DNA from 3 places in the Thermobifida fusca YX genome. Region 2 is predicted to be linked to each of the others. Evidence: predicted binding sites of a transcription regulator. Region 2 holds the regulator's gene; each other region holds the start of a gene.
What was found. Region 2 encodes HrcA, which represses chaperone genes, less so after heat shock. Its sites were predicted from a motif close to TTGGCACTCTCNNNNNGAGAGTGCCAA; they were not measured.

Region 1 (10,547 bases), 740 kb from region 2:
GGGGCGGTCACCGCGATGTGGTCGCCCCGGCTGGAGAACTCGGAGAGGGACCCGTCGGGGCCGACCGAGCCGACGGCAAGCACGCCCGGGTAGGCGGCCGGGTAGCTGGCCTCCCCGAGGGGACCGCCGGAGGCGACGACTACCACCCCGTGGTTCACCGCATAGGCGATGGCCTCCTGGTCTGCTTCGTTGGCTTGGACGGAGAACTCTGCGCCAGCCAAGGGCAGGCAGATCACCTGGGCGCCTTCGTCCACGGCGTAGCGGATGCCTGCGGCCAAGGCCCCCGGGTCCACACTGTCCCGGTCAGGGCCGTCCGGTTCCGCGGTGATGCGGATCGCCAGGATCTCTGCTTCGGGGGCCACTCCCATCACACCGCCGGTGTGTTCGACACCGTGCCCGCTGGCCGCCACGATTCCGGCCATCATCGTGCCGTGGATCCCGTAGCCGTCGCTGTCTGAGGACAGGTCGTGACCGGTGAAGTCGGGGCCGACGGTGACGTCCTTCAAGTCGGGGTGGTCGGTGACAACACCGGTGTCGAGCACGGCAACCGTCACCCCGGAGCCTTGGGCTTCCTCCCACACCTCGGCCGCACCGACCATGTCCAGGCCCCACTGTTCAAGACGCAGGTCGGAAACGTCGGCTGCTGCCGGTGCGGCGGACAGGCCGACAGCGAGCGCCGAGCAGAGAGCCAGCGCGGCGGGAGTCCAACCCCGTGTCGTGCACATCGCGGCTTCAACCTCCCCCGAAGCCGGTGACCTCCCAGAAGGCTCCGGCCGAGACTGCTGTGGGCGCACGTCATTCTTTCATGGGCTCTGAACTGGTCCGGGACAGGACTACGGGCGCCCCCACGCCCAAGCCGAACCGCTGGGCGGCGCTTCCCCCGTTCACCGCGAGCGCCAGCAGCCCGGCCGAGTCGGTGAGGAGCACCGGCTCGCCGAGGGGGACCGCGCCGAACGTTGCGGCGACGGCGACCGTGTGCGAACCGTCCGGCAAGCGCACCGCCACCCGGTCCGGGAGTCCCGGAGCCGCGACAACGGACCGCAGGTCTTCCGGGTGCAGCGACAGTTGGCAGTTGCCGAACCGGTCGATGGCGTGCACTTCGCCGCGGGCCACTCCACCGCTGACGTCGCGGAGCGGAGCGGACAGCCGCACCAGGACCGCCGGGTCGAGGGCCTGCCCCGCTTCGGACAGGGGAAGCCCGGCCGCGATTCGTGCCCCCACCGGGGCGTAGATGTCCCGCCCGTGGAACGTGCGGGAGACCGGGTGCCGCCACAGCGACTCGTTGGTCAACTCCACGGCCGTGTCGATCCCGCCGAGGGCTTCCGCCGCCCAGACCAGCAGCCCGTTGTCCGGCCCTACAAGGACGTGGCCTCCGGCGGCAAGGGCCACACTGCGCCGCGCGGTCCCCACCCCCGGGTCGACGACGCCGATGTGGACCGCGGCCGGGAACTCGGGAACCGTGTCGGCCAGCACGGTGGCGCCGCGCCGCACATCCCCGGGCGGGATGTCGTGGGTGATGTCGATGACGGGGAGCCCGGGTGCGTGCCGCAGCATCTGGGCGCGGCAGGCGGCCACGAAACCGTCCTGGGTCCCGTAATCGGTCAGGAAAGTGAGACAGGTGTATCCCCCATGGTCAGTCATGCGGCATTCCCCTCGATCTCTCCCGTGAAATCGCTACGATAAATCGCCCGATCCGGACGATGGAGGGCGGTCAATGGCAGACAGCGGATCCCAGGCACCAGACCCGTCCGATCACGGCTTACCACGGTCGGACACCCCGTCTGCGCTGGACGAGCGCGACCAGCGCATCCTCGCCTTCGAACGGCAGTGGTGGAAACTCGAAGGCACTAAAGAGCAGGCCATTCGCGACGAGTTCGGCTTCTCGCCCACCCGCTACTACCAGCTTCTCAACCAGATCATCGACCGGCCGGAAGCGCTCGCTTTCGACCCGATGACCGTGAAACGGCTCCGCCGGAGGCGCAGCGAACGCCAACGGCAGCGTGTCGCCCGCAAACTGGGGATTCAGTTGTAGCCCCGCTGGGCTGTCCTGCGGCCGGGCAGCCGCGGACGCCGGGGTGCGGTGTCGCACACTCGGTCAGGGTTGGGGTGCGAGCGGTTTCGGGCATACCTCCAGCGTTCAGTCCACCGAGTGGAAAGCCGTCTATGTCTCTTCTCCAATCGACGACACAGAGCGGCAAGGTCGCGCTGGATCGCATCCGCGACATGCCGGACCGCGCAGTGTGCGCGTTCGACTTCGATGGGACGCTCGCGCCGATCGTGCCTGATCCGCGGGATTCCCGCGCCCACCCTGGCGCGGTTCCGGCGCTGCGCGCCCTCGCGGGCCGGGTGCGCGCGGTCGCCGTCATCACCGGGCGGCCCGCCCAGACCGCAGTCGACTACGGCGGTCTTGACGCGGTGCCGGGGATCACTGTGCTCGGCCACTACGGTCGGGAGCGCTGGGAGGACGGGAAGCTCACCGTTCCCGAACCGCCGCCCGGCGTGGCCATGGTGCGCGAAGCCCTGCCCGGCCTGCTCGACGAGGTGGGCGCCCCTGAAGGCACGTGGATCGAGGACAAGAAGCACGCGTTGGCCGTGCACACGCGGCGTACCGCCGACCCGGAAGCCGCGTTGGAGCTGTTGCGCGCTCCTCTAGCGGATCTCGCCAAGCGGGCGGAGCTCGCTGTGGAGCCCGGGCGCATGGTGATTGAACTGCGGCCGCCCGGGGTGGACAAGGGGGCGGCGCTCACCGACCTGGTCACCCGCCTCGGCGCGGAGGCGGTGCTGTACGCCGGAGACGACTTGGGCGACCTGGCAGCCTACGACGCGGTGGAGCGGCTCCGGGAGCAGGGCGTAGCCGGGTTCAAACTGTGCAGCGGTTCCGCCGAGGTCACCGAGCTCGCCCGGCGCGCCGACGCGGTGGTGCCGGGGCCGGAAGGAGTGGTGGCGTTCCTGGAGGAACTCGTGGCAGCCGTGGGCGGGTGAGCCGACCGCCCACGCTGCGCGACGGGAAAGCTCCTGCCCCGGGCTGCGGCTCCGCCGGGAAAGCGGTCGAAACGTGGCAGGCTTCGCCGGAGGAGGCGCGGCCGCGCCAGCGTTCCGCGAGGGCTGCGGTGCCCGGGGCACTGCTCCGGCTCGAGGCAGGCCGGTTAGGCCGGCGTCCCCGGCCTAGGGGGTGCGTCCTCGTCCGGTGGCAGGCCCGGGGCGGAGCTGCCACCGGGGAAGGCTCAGTCCAAAGCCCGCAGCTGGTCGGTGAACCACCGCTGCGGGGGCAGGGCGGCAGCGGCCTCCGCCAGACGTTCCGTGCGCTGCCGTCGCTCCTCTTCGTCCATGGTCAGCGCCCGGTGCAGCGCCTCGGCGGTCTCCGACACGTCGTAGGGGTTGACGAGGATCGCGTCGGCGCCCAGGTCGTCGGCAGCGCCCGCCTCAGTGGACAGCACGAGCGCTACGCCGTTGAGCGACAGCACCGGCCCTTCCTTTGCGACCAGGTTCATCCCGTCGCGGATCGGGTTGACCAGCAGCACGTCAGCGATCTGGTAGGAGGCGAGGGAGCGGGGGTAGTCGTCGTTGACCTCCAGCACCACGGGGGTCCAGTCGTCGGTGCCGAACTCGGCGTTGATCGCTTCGGCCGTGGCCCGCACCGACTCGGTGTAGGCGCGGTACTCCGCGACACCGCTGCGGCTGGGGTATGCGAACGCCAAGTGGGTGACCCGGTTCCGCCATTCGGGGCGCTTCCGCAGCAGTTCACCGAAGGCTTCCAGGCCGCGCACGATGTTCTTGGACAGTTCGGTGCGGTCCACTCGCACGATCAGCTTGCGGTCGCCGACCCGTTCCCGCAGCCGTTCCCGCCAGCGCGCCACATCTTCGGCGGCGGCCCGCTCCCGCAGCCCTTGGGCGTCTGCGCCCAGGCCGTGGACTCCGACACGGATGACCCGGCCGCCATGCTCGACCGTGCGGGTGCCCCAGTTCACCGGGGCGCGCAGGAACACTTCGCAGCACCGCAGGAACGCGTCGGCCCAGCGCACGCTGAGGAAGCCCAAGTGGTCGGCGCCGAGCATGCCTTCGAGGAGTTCCCGGCCGATGTCCGCGGGAAGCATCCGGAAGTACTCGGGGGGAGCCCAAGGGGTGTGGGAGAAGTGGGCGATGCGCAGGTCGGGGCGGCGTACCCGGAGCATTTTCGGTACCAGCGCCAGGTGGTAGTCCTGGACGGCGACCTTCGCCCCCTCGTCCGCGCCGGTCAGCAGTGCTTCCGCGAAAGCAGAGTTGTAGGCCCGGTAGTCCTCCCACTCGGCGCGGAAACGGGAGCCGAACGACGGCTTGTTGGGGGTGTCGTAGAGCATGTGGTGAACAAACCACAGTGTGGAGTTCGCCACAGAGTTGTAGGCATTGTTGAAGACGTCGGCGGGAATGTTGAGCATGCGTACACTCGCCCCGCCCACGTCGTATCCGGCCTTGTCCAGCCGCCCTTCGGGGGCTGCTGCGGCGGCTTTGCGGTCAGCGTCGGACAACGCGGCGCACACCCACAGGGTTTCGATCTCGGTGGCTACCGAACTCAGTCCGGAAACCAGGCCGCCACCGCCGCGCCGGGATTTCACGGCGCCGTCGTCCCCGATTGAGAAGGACACGGGTCCCCTGTTGGAAGCGACGAGGATCTGTGCCTTGTCCACCTGTTGGTCCACCTCTCAGCGGTCGGAGTCCGATGACCCATTTGACTACATGGCCCTTGGGGCGACGGGAGGCGGGTCGTGTCTCGCGTTCTGTTTAGTCTCGCCCGGTGCGCTGCCACGCAAACCGGCCCTTCGGGTAGAGCTCTGTCACAGCATGGACGGAGGGGGAGAACTGGGAGCACATGGCCCCCCGTGGAAAACTGGTACGCGGTCCGTTAGAGTGACCGACAGGTCTCGGGACACAACCGAGCGGAAAACTTGAGATTGCTCATCCAGAGGGGTGGAGGGACACGGCCCTGTGAAGCCCCGGCAACCATCCCGGTGGACGTTGCTCGTCAGGTGCGAGGCGGCCGGGACAGGTGCCAACTCCGTCCCACTGTCAAGGTGGCAGTGGGGAAGATGAGGGGAGAACGCCTCATGGCGCTGACCGCCACGGAATCAGTCACGTCTGCCACCGGCTCTTTCGGTTCTGCTTCCGCACTGTCGTGCCGCGAATGCGGCGCCCGCTACGATCTCGGTCCGATTTTCGCCTGCATCGAGTGTTTCGGCCCGCTGGAAGTCGCCTACGACTTCGGAACCGTTACCCGTGAGTCCATCGAGCAGGGGCCGAAGAACATCTGGCGGTACAAGGCCCTGCTGCCGGTTCCCGTCGACGTCGAGAAGCTGCCGAACATGAACCCCGGCCTGACCCCGCTGGTCAAGGCCGACCGGCTCGCCGCTGAACTGGGGCTGCGCTCCCTGTACGTCAAAGACGACTCCGCTAACCCGACGCATTCGTTCAAGGACCGGGTCGTGGCCATGGCAGTGGAAGCTGCCCGGGTCTTCGGTTTCACCACCCTGTCCTGCTCGTCGACAGGGAACCTTGCCGGGGCGGTGGGCGCTGCCGCGGCCCGCGCCGGGTTCCGCTCCTGCGTGTTCATCCCGGCAGGGCTGGAGGAAGCCAAGGTCGTCATGGCCGCGGTCTACGGTGGCCAGCTTGTGGCGATCGAGGGCACCTATGACGACGTCAACCGGTTCTGCTCCGAGCTGATCGGCGACCCGGCGGGGGAGGACTGGGGTTTTGTCAACGTCAACCTGCGCCCCTACTACGCCGAAGGGTCGAAGACGCTCGCCTACGAGATCGCCGAACAGTTGGGGTGGCGCGTCCCCGACCAGATCGTGATCCCCATTGCCTCCGGGTCCCAGCTCACCAAGATCGACAAGGGATTCCAGGAGTTGATCGCGCTGGGGCTGGTCGAGGACAAGCCGTACCGGATCTTCGGGGCGCAGGCGACCGGCTGCGCGCCCGTGGCCCGTGCCTGGGAGAAGGGCTACACCGTGGTCCAGCCGGTCAAGCCGGACACCATCGCTAAGTCGCTGGCTATCGGCAACCCGGCGGACGGCCCGTACGTGCTCGACGTCTGCCGCCGCACGGGAGGCGCGGTCGAACACGTCAGCGACGAGGAGATCGTGGATTCGATCCGCCTGCTGGCGCGCACGGAGGGGATCTTCGCCGAGACTGCGGGCGGGGTCACCACTGGTGTGCTGCGCAAACTGCTGGCCAAGGGAGTGCTGGACCCCGAGGCCGAGACCGTGGTGCTCAACACCGGGGACGGCTTGAAGACGCTCAACGCTGTGTCCGGTACCGGTGTCACCGCGACGATCAAGCCGTCGCTGAGCGCGTTCAAAGACGCCGGGCTGCTCTGACCGCCGCTGGTCTATTCGCTGGTCTGTTTCCCCCTTTGCAGAGCCGAACCCATCAAGGAGTCCACAGCGATGAGTGTCAGCGTCCGCATTCCGACGATTCTGCGCACCTACACCAAGGGGCAGGCCGAGGTGTCCGCCGAGGGGGCCACCCTCAAGGAGGTGCTGGCTGACCTGGAGGCCAACTACTCGGGGATCCAGGCCCGTATCCTCGGCGACGACGGCGCGATCCGCCGTTTCGTCAACATCTACGTGGGTGACGAGGACGTCCGGTTCGCCAGCGGTCTGGACACGCCCACCCCGGACGGGGTCCAGGTGTCGATTATCCCGGCGGTGGCGGGAGGCTGCTGACCGGGACCCGTGTCGTGCAGGTGTGGTCGGGGTGTGACACGCCCCGGCCACACCTGTTTTTCTGGGAGCGGAAAAGTCCCTGAGGGGTGGTTAATCCGCTCTGAGCTGGGGGTAGGGAGGGCGGCGGCGGTGCTCCGGACGTTTGCACTCCCCCCAGGGGAGTGCTAAAAAGTAACCGTTAGCACTCTCCGCAGTCGAGTGCTAAATCGCGGATCGAGACGATGAGGTCGTGACATCCGGCAGACGGGTGCCGGATCGGCGCGACCATCCGTCGCGGGCGTCGGCTCGTTCCCTCGCGTATCAGCCCGGTCTCGGGAGGACTAGAACTCTATGGCAGCCAAACTGATCGCGTTTGACGAGGAAGCCCGGCGCGGCCTCGAGCGCGGTATGAACCAGCTCGCGGACGCTGTCAAGGTGACGCTCGGCCCCAAGGGCCGCAACGTCGTCCTTGAGAAGAAGTGGGGCGCGCCGACCATTACCAACGACGGTGTCTCCATCGCTAAGGAGATCGAGCTCGAGGACCCCTACGAGAAGATCGGCGCCGAGCTGGTCAAGGAGGTCGCCAAGAAGACCGACGACGTGGCCGGTGACGGTACCACCACCGCCACCGTGCTGGCCCAGGCCCTGGTCCGCGAGGGTCTGCGCAACGTAGCCGCTGGTGCCAACCCCATCGGCCTGAAGCGCGGTATCGACGCCGCCGTGGCCCGCATCAGCGAGGAGCTGGCGAACCTCTCCAAGGAAGTCGAGACCAAGGAGCAGATCGCTTCCACCGCCTCCATCTCCGCGGGCGACCCGCAGATCGGCGAGTACATCGCCGAGGCGATGGACAAGGTCGGCAAGGAAGGCGTCATCACTGTCGAAGAGGGCCAGACCTTCGGCCTGGAGCTGGAGCTCGCCGAGGGTATGCGCTTCGACAAGGGCTACATCTCGCCCTACTTCGCCACCGACCTGGAGCGCATGGAGACGGTCCTCGAGGACCCCTACATCCTCATCGCCAACCAGAAGATCTCCAACAACAACGAGTTCCTTCCGGTCATTGAGAAGGTTCTGCAGGCCGGCCGCCCGCTGGTCGTCATCGCCGAGGACGTCGAGGGCACCGCGCTGCAGACCCTGGTGGTCAACAAGATCCGCGGTACCTTCAAGTCCGTCGCGATCAAGGCCCCCGGCTTCGGTGACCGCCGCAAGGCCATGCTGCAGGACATCGCGATCCTGACCGGCGGCCAGGTCATCACCGAGGAAGTCGGCCTCAAGCTGGAGAACACCGAGCTGGACATGCTCGGCCGGGCCCGCAAGGTCGTCGTCACCAAGGACGAGACCACGATCGTCGACGGTGCTGGCGACGCCAGCGCGATCGCTGGCCGGGTCAACGAGATCCGCGCCGAGATCGAGCGCACCGACTCCGACTACGACCGCGAGAAGCTGCAGGAGCGCCTGGCCCGCCTGGCGGGCGGTGTGGCTGTCATCAAGGCCGGCGCCGCCACCGAGGTGGAGCTCAAGGAGCGCAAGCACCGCATCGAGGACGCGGTCCGCAACGCCAAGGCCGCGGTGGAGGAGGGCATCCTGCCCGGCGGTGGTGTCGCGCTGCTGCAGGCCAGCATCGCTGCTTTCGAGAAGCTTGAGCTGGAGGGCGACGAGGCCATCGGTGCCAGCATCGTCCGCCGCGCTGTTGAGGAGCCGCTGAAGCAGATCGCGATCAACGCCGGCTACGAGGGCGGCGTTGTCGTGGAGAAGGTGAAGAGCCTGGAGCCCGGTATCGGCCTGAACGCGGCCACCGGCGAGTACACCGACCTGTTCAAGGACGGTGTCATCGACCCGACCAAGGTCACCCGCTCCGCGCTGCAGAACGCTGCCTCCATCGCTGGTCTGTTCCTGACCACCGAGGCCGTCATCGCCGAGAAGCCGGAGAAGCCGGCCGCGAACAACGCTGGCGGCGACATGGGCGGAATGGACTTCTAGTCCGACCGGTACTACACGTCCACTGGGGACGGTCCCTTCCGGACCGTCCCCTTTTTTGTGCTGTGGGCGGCCGCGGGGCGGGCCGGTTCAACGGGTGACGAGGCCCCGCTGGGCAAGCTCGGCGAGGACCCGCACCCCGGCCGGGGCGCACCGGTCGGCGTCCGCCTGAGTGAACCAGGCGAGCTCGGCGATCTCGGAACGCGGGGCGAGATCCCCGGTGCACTCCGCGGTATAGCACGTCAACCGGACCCGGGTGCCTTCCGGATAGCCGTGCGCCGCCGCGTCCACCACGGTGAACAGTTGCAGCGTGGCGGGGTCCAGTTGCACGGACACCTCTTCGGCGACTTCCCGGATCAGCGCTTCAGCGTCGTTTTCTCCCGGTTCGCGTTTCCCACCCGGGAAGTAGAAGACGTCCTTGCCCTTGGGACGTACTTGGAGCACCCGGCCGTCGCGGACGTGCACCCAGGCCAGCGCGTCCACGACCGCAGGCGTTGCGGAGTCAACAGCACCCATGGCCTCCACCCTAAGCGCCGGGGCGGTTCATCCGGTTTGCTGGGAGCTGGGCGCACGAGTCGGACTTTCCGGGGTACCGTCAAGGTGTGTCGCCCTTGACAACTCGGACCGTCCGCGTCTGGGAGCGTCACGGTGCTGGCGGCATGGGCCGCGGACGTGGGCCGCGGCCGTATCTCCGCGTCGGCTTTCACGGATTCAGGAGACAAGGTGTTCTGCGGTGACCCGCTGGAGCAGGGCTACCAGAAGTGCGTCGACCAGATGGAGCTGTTCGCCTTGGCTTCACTGATTCCCGCGGTGCTCGCCTTGGCGCTCATGGTGGCCGCCTTCACTACACCGGTCCTGCGGGCCAAGCCGGCCTTGCGCGCCCAGACCCTCGGCTACTCCCTGGTGGCCTGGATGATCGCGGGAGGCACCGTGCTGATGGGCTGGCTGCCCGCGATCTAGGCACGCGCTGCTCCGGCCTGCGCGTCGCGGCGGGGCGGGCTCAGACCGTGCTGAGCATGATGAACAGCACGAGCAGCAGGATGAGGAAGCCGAGGTGGATGAAGTTGCTCAACCATGCCCAGCGGACGTAGCGGTCGAACTCTTCCGGGTCCTCGTCCTTGCTGAGGGCGACGGCGGCCAGCACGATCCCGATCACGTCGGTGATGCCTACGCAGGTCAACGTGAGGATGATCGCGATGATCAGGGCGAGGACCGCGTTGCCTTTGGCCAGCGGGGGACCGGGAAACGACGGCTCTCCCGCCGGGGGAGGCGGGGGAAACCCGGGCTGGGGAGAAGCGTGCCAGGAGAAGCCGGGAACCCCGGGCGGGCCGCTTCCAGGGTGGTGCGGCGGAGGAGAGGCGGTGCGGTCGCCCCAGGGATTGCCCGGGCCGGGCCACTGGCTGTTCATGGATTCCGCCCTCTCTTCAGTCCAGGTTCTCCACATGGCGGAGCGCAGGTTGCGATAGCGGTCAGTAGTTCACCCCCGGTGAGATTGCTTCCTCTACCCACGATCCTGCCTGGGTGAGGAGAACACCGAAGGAGATGAGCATGACCAGGAGCATCACTGCGCCGGCTCCAAGGCAGTACCAGGAGTACCTGGTCAGAGTTTCGGCCTGAGTGTAGAGCCCTTGGTCGCGCTTGTGCGCGGCACGCACCGCGAAAACGATGCCGAGGATGCCGAACAACCAGTTCCCGCAGCACAGGAAGGTGAGTGCGTGCAGGATGAGCGCCATCGTGGAGCTGCTCGCACCGGAGGGACGGAAGGCCGCATCGCCCTCCGCGCGGTCCCCGTCCTGCGTGCCTGCGGTCCGGCGGGCCCGAGGCAACGGTTCGTCGCGGGGGTCGGCGGCTCCCGGGGGCAGCGGCGGGTTGCTCATGGGGGAGAAACCTCGATTC
Region 2 (10,547 bases):
AACCCGCCTTCCGGCCCCACGACGAGGACGGCGTGCCCGGCAGGGCCGAACAGTTCTTCCGGCAGCGGCAGCTGTGAAAGCCGGACCGCGCCTTCTTCATGCAGCACGATGCCCAGCGTTGCGCTTTCCAGCAGCGCGACGACACCCGCCTTCCCCACCGGTTCGGCGACCTCGGGGATGCGGCTGCGCCGGGACTGCTTAGCGGCAGCCCGGGCCGCGGAACGCCATTTCGTGAGCGACCTGGCGACACGGTCCCCCCGCCAGCGGGTGATGCAGCGCTCTGCCTGCCAGGGCACCACGGCGTCGACGCCCGCTTCCGTCATGACTTCCACGGCGAGCTCACCGCGGTCCCCTTTCGGCAAGGCTTGGACGACCGTGATCCGCGGCCGCGGTTCAGCCTCGAACACCCGCTCTTGGACGGCGCAGGTGATCGTGTCGCGGCCGACCGCGGTCACCACGCAGCGGGCCCGGTGGCCCGCGCCGTCGACCAGGTCCACGGGTTCACCCACGGCGATGCGGCGCACCGTGGCGGCGTGCCGCCCCTCAGCGCCGTCCACCACGACGGGGTCAGAGTCGAGGGCCGCGGGCTCGACCAGGAAAACCGGGGCGGTCACCGCGCGCCGAACGCGTCACGGATGCGGGAGAAGAAATTGCCCTGCCCCGGGCTGAACTTGCCCGGCGGCCGGTCCTCGCCGCGGAGTTCCGCGAGCTTGCGCAGCAGCGCTTCCTGCTCTTCGTCCAGTCGGGTGGGGGTCTCCACCGTGACGTGGATGTGCAGGTCGCCGCGGCCCGGCGCGTTGAGGTGGTGGCAGCCCTTCGACTGCAGGGTGATGACCTGCCCGGAATTGGTGCCGGGGCGCAGGTCGATCTCCTCCGGGCCGTCGAGGGTGTCGATGGTCAGCGTCGCCCCCAGCGCGGCCGCGGTCATCGGAACGGTGACCGTGCAGTGCAGGTCGTCGCCGCGCCGTTCGAAGATCGGGTGCGGGCGTTCCACGATCTCCAGGAAGATGTCGCCGCGCGGTCCGCCGTTCGGGCCGACCTCGCCTTCGCCCGCCAGCTGGATCTGGGTCCCGTCCTCGACACCCGCGGGGATCTGCACTTTGCGGGTGACGCGCTCCCGGACCCGGCCTTCCCCGGCGCAGTCCGGGCAGGGGTTGCGGATGATCGTGCCCTGGCCCGCGCACTGCGGGCACGGCCGAGTCGTCATGACTTGGCCGAGGAACGAGCGAGTGACCTGGGAGACTTCACCGCGGCCACCGCACATGTCGCAGGTCTCGGGGTGGGTTCCCTGCGCCGTGCCCTCACCCTGGCAGGTGTTGCACACGACCGCGGTGGGGAACGTGATGTCCTTGGTGACGCCGAACGCGGTCTCTTCGAGGTCGAGCTCGACCCGCACCTTGATGCTCCGGCCCCGGCGCATCCGCTCGCGTGCCGCGCGGGTTCCCGTGCTCCCCCCGAAGAACGCGTTCATCAAGTCGTCGAACGGGAAGCCCGCTCCGAAGCCGGTGGCTCCGCCGCCCGCTGCCCCGCCGCGCGCGAACGGGTCGACGCCCATGTCGTACATGCGGCGCTTCTCCGGGTTGGAGAGCACCTCGTAGGCTTGGGCGACTTCCTTGAACCGCTCCTGGGTCTCTGGGTCGGGGTTGACGTCGGGATGCAGTTCACGTGCGAGCCGGCGGTATGCCTTTTTGATCTCGTCCTGGGTCGCGTCGCGGCGAACACCAAGGATCTCGTAATAGTCTCTGGCCACTTACTGTCCCGCCAAGATCTGACCGACGTACCTTGCCACTGCGCGCACCGCTCCCATCGTTCCTGGGTAGTCCATCCGGGTTGGACCGACGACCCCGAGCTTGGCCAACGTTTGATCGCCGATCCCGTACCCTGCGGCGACAATCGAGGTGGACTGCAGGCCCTCGTGGTTGTTCTCCGCACCGATACGCACGGTCAGCATCGATGCGTCGCCCATCTCACCCAGCAAACGGATGAGGACGACGTTTTCTTCCAGCGCTTCAAGGACGTCTCGGAGCCCGGCAGAGAACCCCATCGCCGCGAGGTTCGCGGTCCCCCCGAAGACGACCTTCCCCTCGTGCTTCTCGACGAGGCTCTCCGTCAAGACCGACATCACCGACTCGGCGATCGGCCGCTCCTCCAGCGGAAGCTGGGCGAGGACCGTCGGGAACTCTTTCGGTGCCTCGGTCAGCCACTTGCCCACGAGAGCCCGGTTCAGCGCCCCGCGCAGGTTCTCGACCACGTCGTCGGAGACCTCTGCAAGACCGTCGATGACGCGCTGCTCGACACGACCGGTGTTGGTGATCAGCACCAGCATAAGACGCTGCGGTCCCAGCGGCACGAGCTCCAGGTGCTGCACGCTCGACCGGGTGAGGGACGGGTACTGCATGATCGCCACTTGCCGGGTCAGGTGCGCCAACAGCCGCACCGTGCGGGAGACGATCTCGTCGAGGTCGAGCGCCCCGCTCAGAAACGTCTCGATAGCCCGACGCTCAGCCTTGGACAGAGGCTTGACCTTGGAGAGCCGGTCCACGAACAGACGGTAGCCCTTGTCCGTCGGCACCCGGCCCGCGCTGGTGTGCGGCTGGGCGATGTACCCCAGCTCCTCCAGCGCAACCATGTCGTTGCGGATAGTCGCCGGAGAAACCCCCAGCTTGTGCCGCTCGGCCAGTGCTTTCGACCCCACGGGCTCATTCGTGGACACGTAGTCTTCGACGATGGCACGCAGCACCGCGAGTTTACGGTCGTCGAGCACGTTACGGTCGTCGAGCACGCGCTCACCTCCTGGCACTCCGTGGTCTTAAGTGCTAATTCTATGCGGCGGCGCCGAGCGGCGTTATGTCTGTCCAAGCACGGTATCAACCGAATTTTGCCCCGCTTCGGACCTGTATTCACTCCCCATCACCAGATTTCCCACGCCGCAGGCCCTGCCGTTTCGGGGCCGGTCGCCCTGTTCCCGCCAGCCTCGTCCGCAGCACCATTCCCACCGCCGCTGCCCGTGGGAACAGGAGCGGGGCATGAGGCTATCCGCGTCGGCTGCAGGCCGGGCGTCCCGGCACACCCGTGGCGCGTCGCGGCACAGGTGTGCAGATGAGGCGTTCTCCGCCCAAGGGCGGAAAGCCGCCGCGGGGCCGCGCCTGGCACAGGGCCAACCAGACTCGAAATCTTCAGTCGCGGCCTGCTGCGGCTCGGCTGGAATCGGTCGACGACTGAAAGCTCCTTGTAATCGCTCCGCAGCCCGTCCTGATTAAGCTGCCTGTGTGGATCCGCGATGCGTATCCACGGCAGTGCCCCAGCCAGCCAAGGGAAGATATGCACGAGACACCGTCTTCTCCCTCCCCCGACCACGACCCGGCTGTCCCTTCTCCGGGGGCGCAGCCGGGGTCCGGACCTTCTGGGGCCGCTCCCCAGTCCGGCCCGCACCCGCCGCACCATCCTCCGCAGTTCGCCCCGCCGACTCCCCCCGCACCCGAGGCAGGACCTTATCCCGCGTATCCCGCACCGCAGCCCCACCAGGAAGGCAGCTATCCTCCCCCCGGCCCGTACGGGACCGCTCCGGGGGTTCCCCCCGCCGCCTGGCCGCCCGCACCGGACGGCAGTACGTGGGCGATGATCGCGCACCTGGTGGGTATCGTGTTCGCCTGTGTCGGGTGGCTGCCCGCGCTCCTCGTCTACCTGGCAGTGAAAAACCGTTCTCCGTGGACCCGGCATCACGCCGCTGAAGCGTTGAACTTCCAGTTGACCCTGTTCATTCCCTACGTGGTGGGAGCCGGGCTTTTTGTGGGATTCGGGTTCTTCACCCCGGATTTGGCGTGGATCGGCGCGGTAGTCATCGTCGTCGTGTGGCTGGACTGCCTCGTGTTCGGGACTATGGCCGCGATGGCCGCGGCCCGGGATGCCTGGTACCGCTACCCGATCGCCATCCATCTGGTCAAGTAGCGGAACCTCCTCTACGGTGAAGCCATCTAAAGATTGGTGGACGGCCGCTGCCGCCGAGGACGCCCCGGCTGTTCACGACCGCACGGCTAGGGCTGCAGCGAACCGTTGCGGTGCCACTGCATCGCTACTGCGGAGCATCCATCTCCCCCATCCTCGATTGACGAACTACTGAGGACGACGCATGAATAACCCCTATCCGCCCCCCGGTCCTGAGGAGTACGGCACCGGCGGTTACAGCCCCGATCCTTCCGCTATGGGAGGCCAGCCCGGCTACGGGACTCCGCCCGGCTACGGCGCGCCCACACCTCCCCCCGGCTACGGCGCCCCCGTCCCGCACCCCGGCTACGGGCAGTACGGCTACGGGCAGCCGGGACCGAGCAACTCTGACGAGAAGACGTTCAGCGTGCTCACCCACGTGCTCGGTCTGCTCACCGGGTTCGTGGGGCCGCTCATCCTGTTCTTGATCCAGAAGGACACGGCCTCCCCTTACCTGCGGCACCACTTGACGGAAGCGCTGAACTTCCAGCTCACGCTCCTCATCGCCTACGTGGTGTCCTGGTTCCTGACCTTCATCGTCATCGGCGCGCTCACCTGGATAGCCGCCCTGGTCTGCGGGATCATCTTCGCCATCCTCGCCGCGGTCGCCGCGAACCGGGGCGAGTGGTACCGCTACCCGATCAGCATCCGCATGGTCAAGTAGTCTCGGCCTGCGGCACGGGGGATCCCACCGGGATCCCCCTGAACTTTGTCGGGCTCCTGCTCAGGCAAGGTCGAGCACCAGCGCATCGGCGAGCAGCCGGCCGCGCAGGGTGAGGACGGCGCGTCCCCGCGCGTGGGCGGCGGCGTCCAGCAGCCCGTCGGCGACGGCGCGGGCAGCCGCGGCACGCCCCGCGTCGTCGAGCAGGTCGAGGGGGCAGCCTTGGGCGATCCGCAGCTCCAAGAGGATCCGTTCGAAACGGCGGTCCGCTGCGGAGAGGATCTCCCGGGCGTGCGCCGGGGTGCGGCCCGCGGCCAGGCGGGCCGCGTAGGCAGCGGGGTGTTTGACGTTCCACCACCGCACCCCGCCGATGTGGCTGTGCGCACCGGGGCCGACCCCCCACCAGTGGCCGCCGGTCCAGTACAGCAGGTTGTGCGCGCTGCGCGCGGTAGGGTCGGCTGCCCAGTTCGACACCTCGTACCACTGCAGTCCCGCGGCGGAGAGCAGTTCGTCGGCCATGATGTAGCGGTCGGCCAGCACGTCGTCGTCGAACGGGGTCAGCTCGCCGCGGCGCACCCGGGCGGCGAGCCGGGTGCCTTCTTCCACGATGAGCGAGTAGGCGGAGATGTGGTCCGGGCCGGCCGCGATCGCGGCGGTGAGGGACTCTTTCCAGTCGGCGTCGCTCTCCCCGGGGGTCCCGTAGATGAGGTCCAGGTTGACGTGCGCGAACCCGGCCTGGCGGGCCCAGGCCACGCACTGTTCGGGCCGTCCCGGGGTGTGGGTGCGTTCCAAGACCGCGAGCACGTGCGCTTTGGCGCTCTGCATCCCGAAGGAGATCCGGGTGAACCCTGCTTCGCGCAACCGGGCGAGGATGCCCGCGTCCACGGTTTCCGGGTTGGCTTCGGTGGTGATCTCGGCGTCGGGGGCGAGCCCGAACTGCGCGTCGATCGCGTCGAGGATGCGGCCGAGTTCCTCCGGGGAGAGCAGGGTGGGGGTGCCGCCGCCCATGAAGACGGTACGCACCGGGAGTTCGCGGTCGCCGAGCACCCGCCGGGCGAGCGCTATTTCAGCGATCGCCTGGTCCGCGTAGGTGCGCGGGGAGGCGACTGCTGTTCCGTCCCGCGAGCGCAGCTCCGCGGCGGTGTAGGTGTTGAAGTCGCAGTAGCCGCAGCGGGTCGCGCAGAACGGCACGTGCACGTAGAACCCGAACGGCCGGGTGCCGAGCTCGGCGAGCGCATCGGCAGGCAGGGAGCCGTCCGGGGGAACAGGCGTACCGTCGAGTGGAGCTGAAGGCATGTCTTCAGTGTCGGCGATGCGAGGCAGTCCTCGCTCCGGCCGCCGCGGGCCAGCATGGCTGCCGTGCCGCGGCCCTGCCCACTCGGTGGGGGCGAGTGGGCTGGCCTGGTGGGACCGTGCGGTCCGCGGAGCACAACGTCGGCTAGTTCCCGGCCGGAGCGACCTGTTCTCCCAGGGAGGCCCGGTGCACGCCGGTGGAGCCGCGCACGACGAGCTCCGGTTCGAACATGTACTCGGTGCGTGCCGGGGCATGCCCGGAGATCTCGTCGCAGAGCGCGCGGACCGCGGCGAGTGCCATGGCCTGTATCGGCTGGCGGACCGTGGTCAGTGGCGGGTCGGTGAACGCGATGAGCGGGGAGTCGTCGTAGCCGACCACTGACAGGTCACCGGGGACGGTGAGGTTCCGCTGGCGGGCCGCGCGGATCGCCCCCAACGCCATGAGGTCGGAGCCGCAGACGATGGCGGTGACCCCGCGGTCCAGCAGTCTGCTGGCCGCCGCGTGGCCGCCTTCCACCCCGAACAGGGAGAGTTCGACCAGGTCGTCGTGGAAGTCGAGGCCGTTCTCCAGCATCGCGGCCTTGAAGCCGTCCAGCTTGCGCTGGACGGGCACGTAGCGGTGGGGGCCGCTGGCGAACCCGATCCGGGTGTGGCCGAGAGCCGCGAGGTGGTTGACCGCGAGTCGGGCCGCAGCCCGGTCGTCCGGGGAGATAAAGGTCGCGGGCAGTCCTTCGACGTAGCCGTTGACCAGGACGATAGGCAGGCGGCGCTGGAGGAGCGCCCGGTAGCGGTCGTGGTTGGCGGTGGTGTCGGCGTGCAGGCCGGAAACGAAGATGATGCCGGAGACGTTACGTTCCAGCAGCATCTCCACGTACTCGTCCTCCACGATCCCGCCAGGGGTCTGGGTGCACAGCACCGGGGTGTAGCCGTGCTGGGCGAGCACCCGCTCTGCGGCCTGGGCGAACATCGGGAATATCGGATTCTCTAGCTCCGGGACGACCATGCCGACCAGCCCGGCGGAGCGCTGCCGCAGCCGGGCTGGACGCTCGTATCCGAGCACGTCCAAGGCGGTCAGTACAGCTTCGCGCGTGGCTGGGCCGACCCCTGGCTTGTCGTTGAGTACCCGGGAAACTGTCGCCTCGCTTACGCCCGCGTGGCGGGCGATGTCGGCCAATCGTGGTGGACCCATGGCAGAACTCTATCGAAAACCCCTCTTCCATGTACGCAAGAAGTAGGTAATCTTGCGCAAGTAATTGCAATCGTGGGTTCCACTCGTGCGATGGAGACGCATCCATGCAGCAAGTTCCCGACAGCGTTCACTTGACCGCGCCCACCGCCCATACCCACTGGTGGCGCCACGCGGTCATCTACCAGATCTACGTCCGCAGCTTCGCAGACTCCAACGGCGACGGCGAAGGCGACCTCAACGGCATCCGGGAGCGCCTGCCCGCCCTGGTCTCGCTCGGCGTGGACGCGATCTGGCTGACCCCCTTCTACGTCTCCCCCCTCGCCGACGGCGGCTACGACGTCGCCGACTACCGTGACGTCGACCCGCGGTTCGGAACGCTGGCCGACTTCGACGCCCTCCTGGCCACCGCCCACGACCTGGGCCTCCGGGTCATCATCGACATCGTTCCCAACCACACCTCCTCCGCCCACCGCTGGTTCCGCGACGCGCTGGCCGCCGGACCGGGCAGCCCGGAGCGCGACCGGTACGTCTTCCGCCCGGGGCGCGGGGAGAACGGGGAGCTGCCGCCGAACAACTGGCAGTCGATCTTCGGCGGGCCCGCCTGGACCCGGGTGACGGAGCCGGACGGGACGCCCGGCGAGTGGTACCTGCACCTGTTCGACGTAGAGCAGCCCGACCTGAACTGGGAGAACCCGGAGGTCCGGGCCGAATTCGCCGACATTCTGCGGTTCTGGCTGGACCGCGGGGTGGACGGCTTCCGCATCGACGTGGCCCACGGCATGATCAAGGACCCCGCGCTGCCCGACATCGCCGAAGGCCAGAAGGCGGACATGCTCGACGGCCACACGCGGCTGCCCTACTTCGACCAGGACGGGGTCCACGAGATCTACCGGGAGTGGCGCGCCATCGTCGACAGCTACCCCGGGGAGCGCGCGCTGGTGGCCGAGGCGTGGGTGGAGAACGCGGAACGCGTGGCCCGCTACCTCCGCCCCGACGAGCTGCACCAGGCGTTCAACTTCGAGTACCTCACCGCAGACTGGGACGCTGCAACGCTGCGCGCCGTGGTGGACCGCTCCCTGGCCGCGAACAACGCGGTGGGGGCGCCGACCACATGGGTGCTCTCCAACCACGACGTCACCCGGCACGTCACCCGGTTCGGCGGGGGCGCGCAAGGGCTGGCGCGGGCACGCGCCGCGCTCCTGCTGATGCTGGCCCTGCCGGGATCGGTCTACCTCTACCAGGGTGAGGAGCTGGGACTTCCCGAGGTCACCGATCTGCCGGAGGAGGCCCTGCAGGACCCCACGTGGAAGCGCTCCGGATACACCGAGCGGGGCCGCGACGGATGCCGGGTGCCGCTGCCTTGGGAAGGCGACGAGCCCCCGTTCGGCTTCGGCTGCTCGGCGGAGCGCAGTTGGCTGCCGGTGCCCGCGGAGTGGCGGTCGCTGACCCGGGAGGTCCAGGAGCGCGACCCGGACTCGACCCTGTCGCTGTACAAGAAGGCGCTGCGGCTCCGCCGCGAACTGCTGCTCCCCGCAGAGGACGCGCTGCACTGGGCGGACGCCCCGCAGAACGTGCTGGCTTTCCGCCGGGAACCGGGTTTCACCTGCGCGGTGAACTTCGGCGCTGACCCGGTCACGCTGCCGTTCGAGGGCGAAGTGGTGCTGTCCAGCGGTCCGGTGGAGCAGGACGGCACGCACCTCGTGCTGCCTGGGGACACCGCGGTGTGGCTGCGGCAGTAGCGGGGTGAGTCGGCGCGTGGCGCGCTGACACCGACAGAGGGGTCCGGACTTTTCGGGGGCGTTCGGACCCCTCTATGTCAACCGGAGATTTCACTTGGATTACTCATTTCGTTGCAAGAAAGAGAAAACTCTTCCAACTTTTGCAAAAAGTTGCTAACGTCCACGCCACCGCACCCGGAAGCCGCGCCGTGCAGGGGGACGCTGCCGCGGCCTACTCGAAGGAGAATCCATGAAGTTCCGTAGCTTCAGCGTGTTGTCGGGCATAGCAGTCCTGACACTGCTTGCCACCGCGTGTGGCGGCGGAGGCGACGACAGCGCGTCCTCCGAGCAGTCCACCGACGGTGCCATGGTCATCTGGGCTGACCCCAACCGCACCGATGTGCTGATCCCCTACGCGGAACGATTCGGTGAGGCCCACGGCATCACCGTGAAAGTCGAATCCATCCCGAACGAAGACCTCCAAGACAACTTCGTCACCGCACACCAGGCAGGATCCCCGCCCGACCTGGTCGTGGGCGCCCACGACTGGACCGGCAACCTCGTCCGCAACGGCGCCATCGACCCCGTCCAGCTCCCCCAGGAGGTTGCCGACGGATTCGAACAAGTCGCCCTCGACGCGGTGACGTTCGAAGGCCAGCTCTACGGCGTGCCCTACGCCATGGAGAACCTGGTGCTCTTCCGCAACACCGACCTTGCCCCCGAAGCCCCCGACACCATTGAAGAGCTCATCAAGGAAGGCAAGAAGCTCAAAGAGAGCGGCAAGGTCGAAGAGATCATGAGCCTCCAGGTGGGCTCGGAAGGCGACGCCTACCACATCTACCCGCTGTACACCTCCGCGGGCGGCTACCTGTTCGGCAAGGACGACGAAGGCAACCTCGACCCCTCCGACATGGGTGTGGGCTCGGAATCCTCCATCAAGGCGTTCGAGAAGATCGCGGAACTCGGCGAGAAGGGCGAAGGCGCGCTCAAGCGCTCCATCGACAGCCAGAACGCCGGCCCCCTGTTCAACGAAGCGAAGACCGCCTTCCTCATCTCCGGCCCGTGGGCGATCGCAGACATGAAGGAAGCGGGCATCCCCTACGAGATCAGCCCGGTTCCCGGCTTCGCGAACGGAGACAAAGCGCGCCCGTTCATCGGCGTCCAAGCGTTCTTCGTGGCTTCCGGCGGCGCCAACAAGGTCTTCGCCCAGGAGTTCGCCACCAACTTCGTGACCGAGACCGAACTGGCCGTCGCCCTGTACGAGGCCGACCCCCGTCCCCCGGCGCTGACCGCCGCCCTGGAAAAGGTCTCCGCCGACGACCCCGACCTGCTCAAGATCGTCGAGGCCGGCGCCAACGGCGACCCGCTGCCCGCCATCCCCGAAATGGCCGCGATCTGGGGCCCGTTCGGGCAGGCCGAGGCCGCGGTGATCGCCGGTGAGGACGTCGCCGAGGCCGTCAAGGCCGCGGGTGAGGCCATCTCCGAGCAGATCGGCGGTTGATCCACGGTGGCTCGCAACACCGTCACGGGCGCCCGCTCGGGGGCGCCCGCCCCCACATCCCACGTCCGCGGTGAGCCCACGACCTCACTGCTCGGACTGGTCGTCAAAATCGGTGCGCTGGGGCTGGCCGCTGCCCTAGCAGTCTGGGCCGCGTTCCCGCTCATCGAAGCGGCCAACTGGGTCGGGGTCGGCATCGTCGCC
Region 3 (10,547 bases), 1.6 Mb from region 2:
CACTTGGCACTCCGGCTGCTCCGCGAGGAGCTGCAGTTGTGCAGCCGCGTACGCCTGCAGGGCGCGGCGCGGGATTCCGGTGGCAGCCGAGACCCGGTCGAGCCATGCGGGGTCGATTTCGGGGAGGGCCGCGTGCTGGTCGGACGGCAGCGGGCGGGAGCCCGGGACTCCTTCCGCCTCCGCGGTGCTGGCGTTGGTCTCGGTGAGCGTCTCCACGCGTCCCCCGAGTTCGTGGGGGCCGGGGGGCAGCAGCTGCGGTGCGGAGGATTCAGCGGTGAACGCCACGATGCCGAGAATGCCGCCGGTTACCCCCACCACCGCGGCGATCGCGGCTCCCGCCACGCCCAAGGCACGCCACCCGCCCGACATTCCGGGTTTGGGCGCCGGGGAGGCGGGGGGTGTGTCGGTTCGGACTTTGGAGAGCGTCTCGGCCACCACAACCCCACTCTCTGCCAGACACATGCACGAGCCCGGGGAAGAAGCGTCGGCCTTCCCCTGACGGACAGCAGACGTAACAGGACAGTCACCCTAGTTCGTCGCGTTCCGTCTGTTAAGGGGGGTTCGGAATCAAATGACGCCCCCGGGACTCAGCTCGGGGGCGTCGCAGCAGAGGGGGTGCGGTTGTCGTTACGAGGTGAACTGCGCGGTTAGTTCGGCGCCACGACGACCTCGACCCGCTGGAATTCCTTCACATCGGTGTACCCGGCGGTAGCCATGGTGCGGCGGAGCGCGCCCATGAGGTTCATGGAGCCGTCGCTGGTGGAAGCCGGGCCGCGCACGATCTCCTCCAAGGTGCCGATCGTGCCGACCTTGAGCCGCTGGCCCCGCGGCAACTGGTGGTGGTGTGCTTCGCTGCCCCAGTGGTAGCCGCCGCCGGGGGCTTCGACGGCGCGGGCCAGCGGGGAGCCGACCATGACCGCGTCGGCGCCGCAGGCCAACGCTTTAGCGATGTCGCCGCTGCGGGTCATCCCGCCGTCCGCGATGACGTGGACGTAGCGGCCCCCGGACTCGTCGAGGTAGTCCCGCCGGGCCGCGGCGACGTCGCCGATCGCGGTCGCCATGGGCACGGCCACCCCCAGCACGCTGCGGGTGGTGTGCCCCGACCCGCCGCCGAAACCGACGAGCACCCCCGCAGCACCGGTGCGCATGAGGTGCAGGGCGGCGGTGTAGGTGGCGCATCCCCCGACCACGACGGGAACGTCGAGGTCGTAGATGAACTGCTTGAGGTTGAGGGGCTCCGTGCGGCCGGAGACGTGTTCGGCGGAGACCGTGGTGCCGCGGATGACGAAAATGTCCACCCCGGCCTCGATCACGGCCTTGTGGTACTGGGCCGTGCGCTGGGGGGAGAGGCGGGCCGCGGTGACTACCCCGGCGCGGCGGATCTCTTCGATCCGGCGGCCGATCAGTTCTTCTTTGATCGGTTCGGCGTAGATCTCCTGCAGTCTCCGGGTGGCTGTGGCGTCGTCGAGTTCCCGGATCTCCGCAAGCAGCGGCTCGGGGTCCTCGTAGCGGGTCCACAGCCCTTCTAGGTCAAGCACCGCCAGGCCGCCCAGCTCGCCGATGGCTATCGCGGTCTTCGGTGAGACCACGCTGTCCATTGGGCTCACCATCAGCGGCGTGTCGAACCGGTAGGCGTCGATCTGCCACGAGAGGGAGACCTCTTCGGGGTCGCGGGTGCGCCGCGCGGGCACAATCCCGATCTCGTCGAGCTCGTACGCCCGCCGTCCGGCCTTGCCCAGCCCGATCTCAACCTGAGCCAACGCTGTGCTCTCCTCTGTAGTCTGTGAAGCCGTCTCGCTCGGCAGGGTCTTCGGTCAGGACCGCCGAGTGCCGACGGAATCGACCGGAGGTGACCACCGGCGCGAGTCTACCGCCGCGGTATGCGCCCGCCCGGGCGGCGCGGGGTGGAAGGCGGATCAGTTGCGCGCCTGGTAGTTGGGGGCCTCGACCACCATCTGGACGTCGTGCGGGTGGCTTTCTTTCAGCCCGGCAGAGGTGATCTGCATCAACTGGCCGCGCTCACGCAGTTCGTCCAGGGTGCGCACCCCCGCATACCACATGGACTGGCGCAGCCCGCCGATGAGCTGGTGCGCCACCGCGGACAGCGGGCCCCGGTAGGGGACGCGGCCCTCGATGCCTTCGGGGATGAGCTGGTCGTCCGTGACCACCCCGGCCTGGGAGTAGCGGTCCTTGGAGTAGGAGCGGCCCCGCATGGCGCCGAGCGAACCCATGCCGCGGTAGGACTTGTACTGCTTGCCGTTGATGAAGAGGAGCTCGCCAGGGCTCTCCTCCACCCCGGCCAGCAGGCTTCCGATCATCACCGTGCTGGCGCCGGCGGCCACGGCCTTGGCGATGTCCCCCGAGTACTGGAGTCCGCCGTCGGCGATCAGCGGCACGTCGGCGGGGCCGGCGGCTTTCGCGGCTTCCAGGATGGCGGTGATCTGGGGGGCGCCCACGCCCGCGATCACCCGGGTGGTGCAGATGGAGCCTGGGCCCACCCCCACCTTGACCGCGTCCGCGCCGGCGTCGATGAGCGCCTGGGCGGCCGCGCGGGTCGCGATGTTCCCGCCGACGACATCCACCCGGGTGTTGGCTTTGAGCTTGGCGACCATTTCCAGCACCCCGGCGGAGTGGCCGTGCGCGGTGTCCACGACGAGGAAGTCGACCCCGGCGTCCACGAGCGCTTTGGCGCGCTCCTCCGCCTCGGGTCCGACACCGACCGCGGCACCCACGACGAGTCGGCCCTCAGCGTCCTTGGTGGCGTTCGGGTACTGCTCGCTCTTCGTGAAGTCTTTGACGGTGATGAGGCCGCGCAGCCGACCCTCGTCGTCCACGAGCGGAAGCTTTTCGACCTTGTTGGCGCGCAGCAGTCTGAACGCTTCCTCGCGGGACACGCCGACCGGGGCGGTGACCAGCGGCATGGGGGTCATGACTTCGCGGACCGGACGGGAGCGGTCCTCTTCGAAACGCATGTCCCGGTTGGTGACGATCCCGACGAGGCGCCCGTCGTCGTCGACCACGGGGGCACCGGAGATCCGGTAGTGGGCGCTGAGCCGTTCCACGTCGGCGAGCGTGTCGTCGGGGTGGCAGGTCACCGGGTGGGTGATCATCCCCGCTTCGGAGCGTTTGACCAGGTCGACCTGGGCGGCCTGGTCCTCGATCGAGAGGTTGCGGTGCAGGACTCCGGCCCCGCCTTGCCGAGCGATCGCCACGGCCATCCGCGCCTCGGTCACGGTGTCCATTGCCGCGGAGACCAGCGGGATGCTCAGGGTGATATTGCGGGTGAGACGGGTGGTCGTGTTCGCCTCGCCAGGCTGGAGATCCGAGTACGCGGGTACCAGCAGGACATCGTCATAGGTGAGCCCGGGAGGGAGCACTTTCTGGAACTCCTCCTGGTCTCCTGTTGGTTTGAGCGACATGACACCTTCCAACCCAAGCGGCAGCTTCCCTTGCCTCATCCTAGGGCTCATGAACCACTCGCTGTGGCCGGTGGACGGCGTCAGGACTCTCACAAACCGCAGGGAGAAAACTCAGCGCAGTCGGTGCGCGGCACGGCGCAGCCGGGCCAGTGCGCGGTGCTGGGCGACCCGGACCGCGCCGGGAGACATGCCGAGGGCGTGCCCGGTCTCGTCCGCGGACAGGCCCGCGATCACGCGCAGGGACAGGAGGCGGCGCTGCTGTTCGGGGAGTGTGCTGAGGAGTTCTCGGGCCTGTTCTGCTTCGACGATGCGGACCGCGGACTCTTCCGGTCCGGGTGATTCGTCGGGGTGGTCGGGCACCGAGTCGGTGGGAACGTCGGCGCGGGTGCGGCCGCGCAGGGCATCAGCGACCTTGTGGGCGGCGATGCCGAAAACAAAAGAAGCGAAAGGGCGCCCCATGTCCCGGTAGCGCGGCAGCGCGGACAGCAGGGCGAGGCACACCTCTTGGGCCACGTCGTCGAAGTCGTGGGTGGAACCGGGGACGCGGGACAGCCGGGCACGGCAGTAGCGCACCACCATGGGATGGACTTCGCGGATCAGCGAGTCCACCGCGCCGTCGTCCCCTTGGGCCGCCAGCGAGGTGAGGTGGTTGAGCTCTGCGTCGTCTGCCCGCGGGCGGGTGGCCTGCCGGTGAGATGGTGGCGTGCCTTCCGCGACGCGTAGATCCCTCACATATCGAATGATGCCCACTGGCGGAGACTCACTCGCCACGATTCGAGACAACAGAATGGTTACATTTGGGACTATTCTCGCGGGACACCACGCGTGTCCCGGGGGTAGACCCGGGACACGCGTGGTAAAGGCCCGCTGCTTCCCGTGACGGGAGAGGCCTCGGATCAGTGGCTGTGGCCGTGGCCGCCCTCGGCGTTCTCTTCCTCCTCGGGCTTCTCCACGACCAGCGCCTCGGTGGTCAGCAGCATGCCGGCGATGGACGCGGCGTTCTGCACCGCAGACCGGGTGACCTTCACCGGGTCGATGATGCCCTGCGCCACCAGGTCGCCGTACTCCCCGGTCGCCGCGTTGTATCCGTGGCCGGGCTCCAGTTCCGCGATCCGGGAGACGACCACGTTGCCTTCGGCGCCCGCGTTGTTGGCGATCCAGCGGGCCGGCGCCACCAGCGCACGGCGCACGATCGCCACACCGGTGGCCTCGTCACCGGTCCGGCCCAGGTCGCCTTCCAGGGTCTTCGCGGCGTGCACCAGGGCGGAGCCGCCGCCGGCGATGATGCCTTCCTCCACGGCCGCGCGGGTCGCGGAGATGGCGTCCTCGAGACGGTGCTTGCGCTCCTTGAGCTCGACCTCGGTCGCGGCGCCCACCCGCAGCACGCAGACACCGCCCGCGAGCTTGGCCAGCCGCTCCTGGAGCTTCTCGCGGTCCCAGTCAGAGTCGGTGGCCTCGATCTCCTTGCGGATCTGGTTGATGCGGTCGTTGACCTCGGACTGGTCTCCGGCACCGTCCACGATGGTGGTGGTGTCCTTGGTGACGGTGATGCGGCGGGCCTTGCCGAGCACGTCGAGCTCAGCGTTCTCCAGGGTCAGGCCGACCTCTTCAGCGATGACCTGGCCGCCGGTGAGGATCGCAATGTCCTGGAGCATGGCCTTGCGGCGCTCACCGAAGCCGGGGGCCTTGACCGCGGCCACGGACAGCGTGCCGCGCATCTTGTTGAGCACGAGCGCGCCCAGCGCGTCGCCCTCCACGTCCTCGGCGATGATGAGCAGCGGCTTCTTGGTCTGGACGATCTTCTCCAGCAGCGGCAGCAGCTCGGCGAGGTTGCTGATCTTGCCCTGGTGGATCAGGATCAGCGCGTCCTCGAGCACCGCCTCCTGGCGGTCCGGGTCGGTGACGAAGTAGGGCGAAATGTAGCCCTTGTCGAACTGCAGACCCTCCGTGAACTCCAGGTCCATACCGAAGGTCTGCGACTCTTCGACGGTGATGACCCCGTCCTTGCCGACCTTGTCGAAGGCCTCGGCGATCAGCTCACCGATCTGCTTGTCCTGCGCGGAGTTGGTGGCCACGTAGGCGATGTCGCCGCGCTCGTCGATCTCGCGGGCCCGCGACAGCAGAGTCTCGGAGACCGCCTGGGCGGCGGCGTCGATGCCCCGCTTCAGCAGGATGGGCGAGGCACCCGCGGCAACACTGCGCAGCCCTTCGTTGACGAGCGCCTGGGCGAGCACCGTCGCGGTGGTCGTACCGTCACCGGCCGCGTCGTTGGTCTTGGTGGCGACTTCCTTGACGAGCTGGGCGCCCAGGTTCTCGTAGGGGTCCTCCAGCTCCACCTCGCGGGCGACGGTGACACCGTCGTTGGTGATGGTCGGGGCACCCCACTTCTTGTCGATGACGACGTTGCGGCCCTTCGGGCCGAGCGTCACCTTGACGGCGTCAGCGAGGCGGTTCACACCGCGTTCCAGAGCGCGCCGCGCAGACTCGTCGAACTCCAGGATTTTGGGCATTGGACTTCCTCGGATAGTGCTGAGATCGACTGCGGTGCACCGGCCGCGCCGGCTCAGGCACAGCGCGGCCACACGGAAAGCGCGCGGGCGGGTGGTCCCGCCCGCGCGCAGTCACACCTTGCTCGGAAGGATGTTCCGTGGCTTACTTCTCAACGACCGCGAGCAGGTCGCGAGCGGAGAGCACCAGGTACTCCTCACCGTCGTACTTGACCTCGGTGCCGCCGTACTTGCTGTAGAGGACGATGTCGCCCTCCTTGACATCCAGCGGGATGCGCTTGCTGCCCTCGTCGTCCCAACGGCCCGGGCCCACAGCGAGGACCTTGCCTTCCTGGGGCTTCTCCTTGGCGGTGTCCGGGATGACCAGGCCGGACGCGGTGGTCTGCTCGGCCTCCAGAGGCTGGACGACGACGCGGTCCTCGAGCGGCTTCAGCACAATCTTGGTGGCGGTCGACACGGTGTGACCTCCCCCTTCAGAATTTCTGAACGATGAATGGCATGCAGACAAAAGGGACGACCACGGCGGCCTGCCGTCGCGGGTGCCAGACCAACCTCGTCGCGATTAGCACTCTACCCTTGAGAGTGCCAATACGAAACAGTAGTGGCGCCCATCGGGGTCGTCAAACAACAGGTCACAGGGGAACACGAACGTGACAAACAGGGAGCTGGCAGGCTTTCTCGCTTTACGCAGTCCGGTGGGGGAACGCCTGCTTGGTGAAGTGGCCCCGGGCGAGTCGGCAGCCGACCCGCTGCGGGCAGTGGACCGGCTGCGCCGCCACCCAGCCCTCGCCGAGCTCCCTGAGGAAGAGGCCGCGGCACTCGTCCACGCGCTCCTCACCCAAGTCCGGTTGCGCAGTCGCGCCAAAGCGAAGTTCGGCCCGCTCGCCGACCAGATGTTCTTCACCCCTGCAGGCCTGGAACAGGCCACCCGGGCCCCGGTGGCGGCCTACCGGGCCCGCCGCATCGCCGACCGCGTCGCCAGCGCCACCGCCCCCGTCGCGGACCTGTGCTGCGGCATCGGCGCAGACCTGCTCGCGCTAGCCCGGGCCGGACTGTCCGTGGAAGGCGTCGACCAGGACCCGCTCACGGTCGCCGTCGCCGAAGCGAACATCGCGGCCGCGGGCCTGGCCGGGCGCGCCCAGGTGCGGCTCGGCGACGCCACCCAGGTCCGCTCTGCGGAGTACGCGGCTGTGTTCTGTGACCCCGCGCGGCGCAGCCACCGCGGCCGGGTCTTCGACCCGCGCGCCTACTCCCCCGCCTGGGACACGGTCGTGGCCCTGGCCCAGGCCGCCCCAGCCGGATGTGTCAAAGCCGCGCCGGGACTGCCGCACGAGTCGATCCCCGACGGCACCGCCGCCGAGTGGATCTCCGTGGACCGGGAGGTCAAAGAGACCACGCTGTGGTTCGGGGCACTCGCCGAGGGGGCCCCTTCCCGGCAGGCCACCCTGGTGCGTACCAAGCCCGGCTCCGGCGAAGTGGAGATCATCACGGTGGTCGACCACCGCCTGGGCACGCCTCCCCTCTCCCGGCCGCTGCGCTACCTGTACGAGCCGGACAACGCGGTGGTCCGGTCCCACCTGGTGGCCGAGGCCGCGGCAGCGGTCAACGGGTCGCTGCTCGACCCCGCGATCGCCTACCTCACCTCCGACTCCCTGGTCCGCACCCCGTTATGCCAGGTCTACGAGGTGCGCGAGGTGATGCCCTTCTCCTTGAAGCGGCTGCGGGCCGCGCTGCGAGAGCGGAACGTGGGCACGGTGACCATCAAGAAGCGCGGCTCCGCGGTCGACGTGGAACGGCTGCGCCGCGACTTGAAGCTGCGCGGGTCGGAGACGGCCGTGGTGGTGCTGACCCGGTTCGGCTCCCGGCCGTACTGCCTGTTGTGCGCCGAGGTTGCCGCAGGTGAGGACGGTGGGTCACCGTGAGCGCTCTTCTGCCGCGGTATCGCTGTACATAACGGTATGTATGGTTCTTTCGCCGTCTCATGAGACAACGGCTGGTCTGTCGTTAGACTGGCCGCGCTGAATGTTTCTCCCCTCAACTCGCGATTAGTCCGGCGGCTACTTTTACCCCCTTTTGGTGGGTTTCTTCTAGCAACCCATCACGACTCTGAGTAGGGACAAGACTCTGATCTGTCACGACGTGGATGTCCACGGCACCGTCGGACCTCGCGAGGACTCCCCGCCCTGAGCCACTGACGGGCGGGGAAGTGCCACATCTAAAGGAGCACCTCGGTGGAACAGACCAACCACAACTTCCTCAGCGGGGGAGGTCAGACCGGGATCTCTGATCGCATGCGGGAGCTGCTCTCCCGGGCCGCCCAAGAGCATCTCTCGGAGCAGAAAACACAGGATGCGATCACCGAGGAGATGCGCCAACGGCTGGAGGGCATGGAGTGGCTGCTGCGTGAGGTCCGGGAACGCGAGCTGGCCACTCTGACCGACGGCGTCACCACGGTCCAGGCCGGGGTCGAGTCGCTGTCCACCCGTCCTCCGGAGTGGGCGGAGACGCTCGCGGAACACATCGAGCAGGTGGGTGCCCGGGTTGAGCCGCTCGCGGAGATGGCCCCGCTGCGCTCGGACGTCACCGGGCTCGTCAGTGGCCTGGAGAGTGTGCTGGGCCGCCTGGCGGAACTCGCCGAGACCGCGTCCCGCACCGCAGAGCAGACAGCCGCGCTCACCGAGCGGTTGGACGGGCTGGCCAGCGCGATCGACCTGCGCCTGTCGCGGATCGACGAGGCCATCGAATCGCTGAGCACGCGTGCCGCGACCTTGGAGAACGCGGTGGAGACGGTCGGGGAGCGCGTGGAGCAGCGTCTCCTCGCCGCACTGGCCGAGCAGCGCGACGCGCTGCAGGAGGCCCGCACCGAACTCGGCCAGCGCATCACCGAAACCGCCGACGCCCTGCGCCAGGAGACGGCGGAGCAGACAGCCGCGCTCACCACCGCCCTGACCGAGCAGCGCGACGCGCTCACCACACGGCTCGACGAGCACCGCGACGCGTTGCAGGAGGCCCGCACCGAACTCGGCCAGCGCATCACCGAAACCGCCGACGCGCTACGTCAGGAGACGGCGGAGCAGGCAGCCGCGCTCACCACCGCCCTGACCGAGCAGCGCGACGCGCTCACCACACGGCTCGACGAGCACCGCGACGCGCTCAGCGGCACCTTCTCGCAGAGCATGGAGTTCCTGACCACGCAGGCGGACGAGAACCACGCCGAGGCCACTGCTGCGATCGCCGACGTCAACAGCGCGGTGGCGGCGCTGAGCAGCACCACCGAAGAGCGGCTCGGCGAAATGCGGGAGCAGTTGCGCCGCAACCGGGTGGAACTGTCCGAACAGTCCGCGTCCCAGCACGCGGAACTGCGGGAACGCGACGAAGAGCTCCGCGAAGCGCTGCTGGCCCGGCTCGCGGAAACCGCGGACAGTCTGCGCGCCGCCTTCGACGAAGGGCGCTCCGCTGCGGCGACCGCGGCCGCTGAACTGGCGTCGGCGCTCGCCGAGGCCCGTTCCGACGCCAAGTCGGACTCTGCCGAACTCCTCGAGCAGCTCACTGCCCGGGTCGAGGAGCTGCGTGCCGCGGTGGCTGAAGAGCTCCGCACGCTCGACGCCGCGGCCCAGGAGCGGGGCGCCGCGCTCAGCGAACGGTTCGCGGAACACCACAACGCTGTCACGGAACGGCTCGACCAGCACGAGCGGGAGCTGGCGGAGCGGGTCGACACGCACCTGTCCACGATCACGACCCGGTTGGACAGCCAGCACGAGTCGCTGGCCGGCAAGTTCGAGAACAGCCTGGAGAACCTAGGCAGCCGCTTCGACACGTTCGAAGGCCGCTTCGACGGCAGTTTCGAAGGCATCGACGGCAAGATCGACGGGATCAACGGGCGGCTGGACGGCCTCGACGGCCGGGTCACCGGTGTGGAAGGCAAGTTCGAAGGGGTCCACGGCCACTTCGAAGGGGTTGACGGGCGGCTGGAGGCGATCGACGACCGGCTGGAGGCCGTCAACCAGCGTCTCGCTCAGCTTCCGGCTTCGCTCGAAGTCAGCGAGGTGCACCGTCGCCTGTCCGAGCTGGTGGAACGCCCGGTCATCGACCACAGCGACCGGCTCGACTCGCTGGACCGCAAGCTCGACGAGAACCTCAACCCGCTGCTGAACGAGCTGCGGGCCCGGCCGGACCGGCACGAGTTCGAAGAGACCCTCAGCGAGGTGGTGGAGACGTCGCACGACGACGTCACCAAGCGCCTGGCGGCTCTCGAAGAGACGATGCTCGCGCTCGCCGAAGCCCTGCTCCGCCCCGGCCGCGACGGCGGCAAGAAGCGGCGCAACAGCAGCGACTTCGACGACCTGGACGACGAGTAAGTCTCGTCCTCTCCCGGGGCCGGTCCGCGTGCGGGCCGGCCCCTGCCGCTGTCTGGGGGCCGCTGGGGCAGTAGAGCCCCCAGCGGCGGATCGGGATGCTCGCGGCCCGGTCAGTTCACGAGCACGCTGCTCACCGGCAGCGAAGTGTCCACGGCCATGTCCAGCGGGGACGGCGGTAGCCCCGCGGCCACCACTTCCGCGCCCAGTGCCGCGATCATCGCCCCGTTGTCGGTGCACAGCCGAGGCCGGGGCACACGCACTTC

Region 1: a site for HrcA is predicted at 6,877-6,903, ahead of groL (chaperonin GroEL). Genes of this name have one in related genera too.
Region 3: a site for HrcA is predicted at 6,489-6,515, ahead of groES (co-chaperone GroES). Genes of this name have one in related genera too.

The regions. Positions count from the first base shown of each region.
Region 1 is NC_007333.1:249,895-260,441, forward strand. Features, by position in the region: gene TFU_RS01105 (S8 family serine peptidase) at 1-725, opposite strand, end outside; gene TFU_RS01110 (SAM hydrolase/SAM-dependent halogenase family protein) at 796-1,641, opposite strand; gene TFU_RS01115 (DUF3263 domain-containing protein) at 1,715-2,032, shown strand; gene otsB (trehalose-phosphatase) at 2,164-2,982, shown strand; gene TFU_RS01125 (alpha,alpha-trehalose-phosphate synthase (UDP-forming)) at 3,225-4,664, opposite strand; SAM riboswitch class I at 4,930-5,070, shown strand; gene thrC (threonine synthase) at 5,082-6,350, shown strand; gene TFU_RS01135 (MoaD/ThiS family protein) at 6,420-6,698, shown strand; gene groL (chaperonin GroEL) at 7,029-8,654, shown strand; gene TFU_RS01145 (NUDIX hydrolase) at 8,742-9,167, opposite strand; gene TFU_RS01150 (hypothetical protein) at 9,300-9,611, shown strand; gene TFU_RS01155 (hypothetical protein) at 9,652-10,059, opposite strand; gene TFU_RS01160 (hypothetical protein) at 10,121-10,528, opposite strand.
Region 2 is NC_007333.1:985,583-996,129, reverse strand. Features, by position in the region: gene TFU_RS04180 (16S rRNA (uracil(1498)-N(3))-methyltransferase) at 1-614, opposite strand, end outside; gene dnaJ (molecular chaperone DnaJ) at 611-1,750, opposite strand; gene hrcA (heat-inducible transcriptional repressor HrcA) at 1,751-2,764, opposite strand; gene TFU_RS16280 (DUF4870 domain-containing protein) at 3,322-3,948, shown strand; gene TFU_RS04160 (DUF4870 domain-containing protein) at 4,130-4,648, shown strand; gene hemW (radical SAM family heme chaperone HemW) at 4,709-5,941, opposite strand; gene TFU_RS04150 (LacI family DNA-binding transcriptional regulator) at 6,084-7,127, opposite strand; gene TFU_RS04145 (glycoside hydrolase family 13 protein) at 7,232-8,866, shown strand; gene TFU_RS04140 (sugar ABC transporter substrate-binding protein) at 9,096-10,346, shown strand; gene TFU_RS04135 (ABC transporter permease subunit) at 10,353-10,547, shown strand, end outside.
Region 3 is NC_007333.1:3,063,149-3,073,695, forward strand. Features, by position in the region: gene TFU_RS12905 (lytic transglycosylase domain-containing protein) at 1-438, opposite strand, end outside; gene TFU_RS12910 (GuaB3 family IMP dehydrogenase-related protein) at 648-1,760, opposite strand; gene guaB (IMP dehydrogenase) at 1,917-3,419, opposite strand; gene TFU_RS12920 (sigma-70 family RNA polymerase sigma factor) at 3,531-4,151, opposite strand; gene groL (chaperonin GroEL) at 4,316-5,929, opposite strand; gene groES (co-chaperone GroES) at 6,072-6,383, opposite strand; gene TFU_RS12935 (class I SAM-dependent methyltransferase) at 6,577-7,848, shown strand; gene TFU_RS12940 (hypothetical protein) at 8,158-10,284, shown strand; gene tsaD (tRNA (adenosine(37)-N6)-threonylcarbamoyltransferase complex transferase subunit TsaD) at 10,395-10,547, opposite strand, start outside.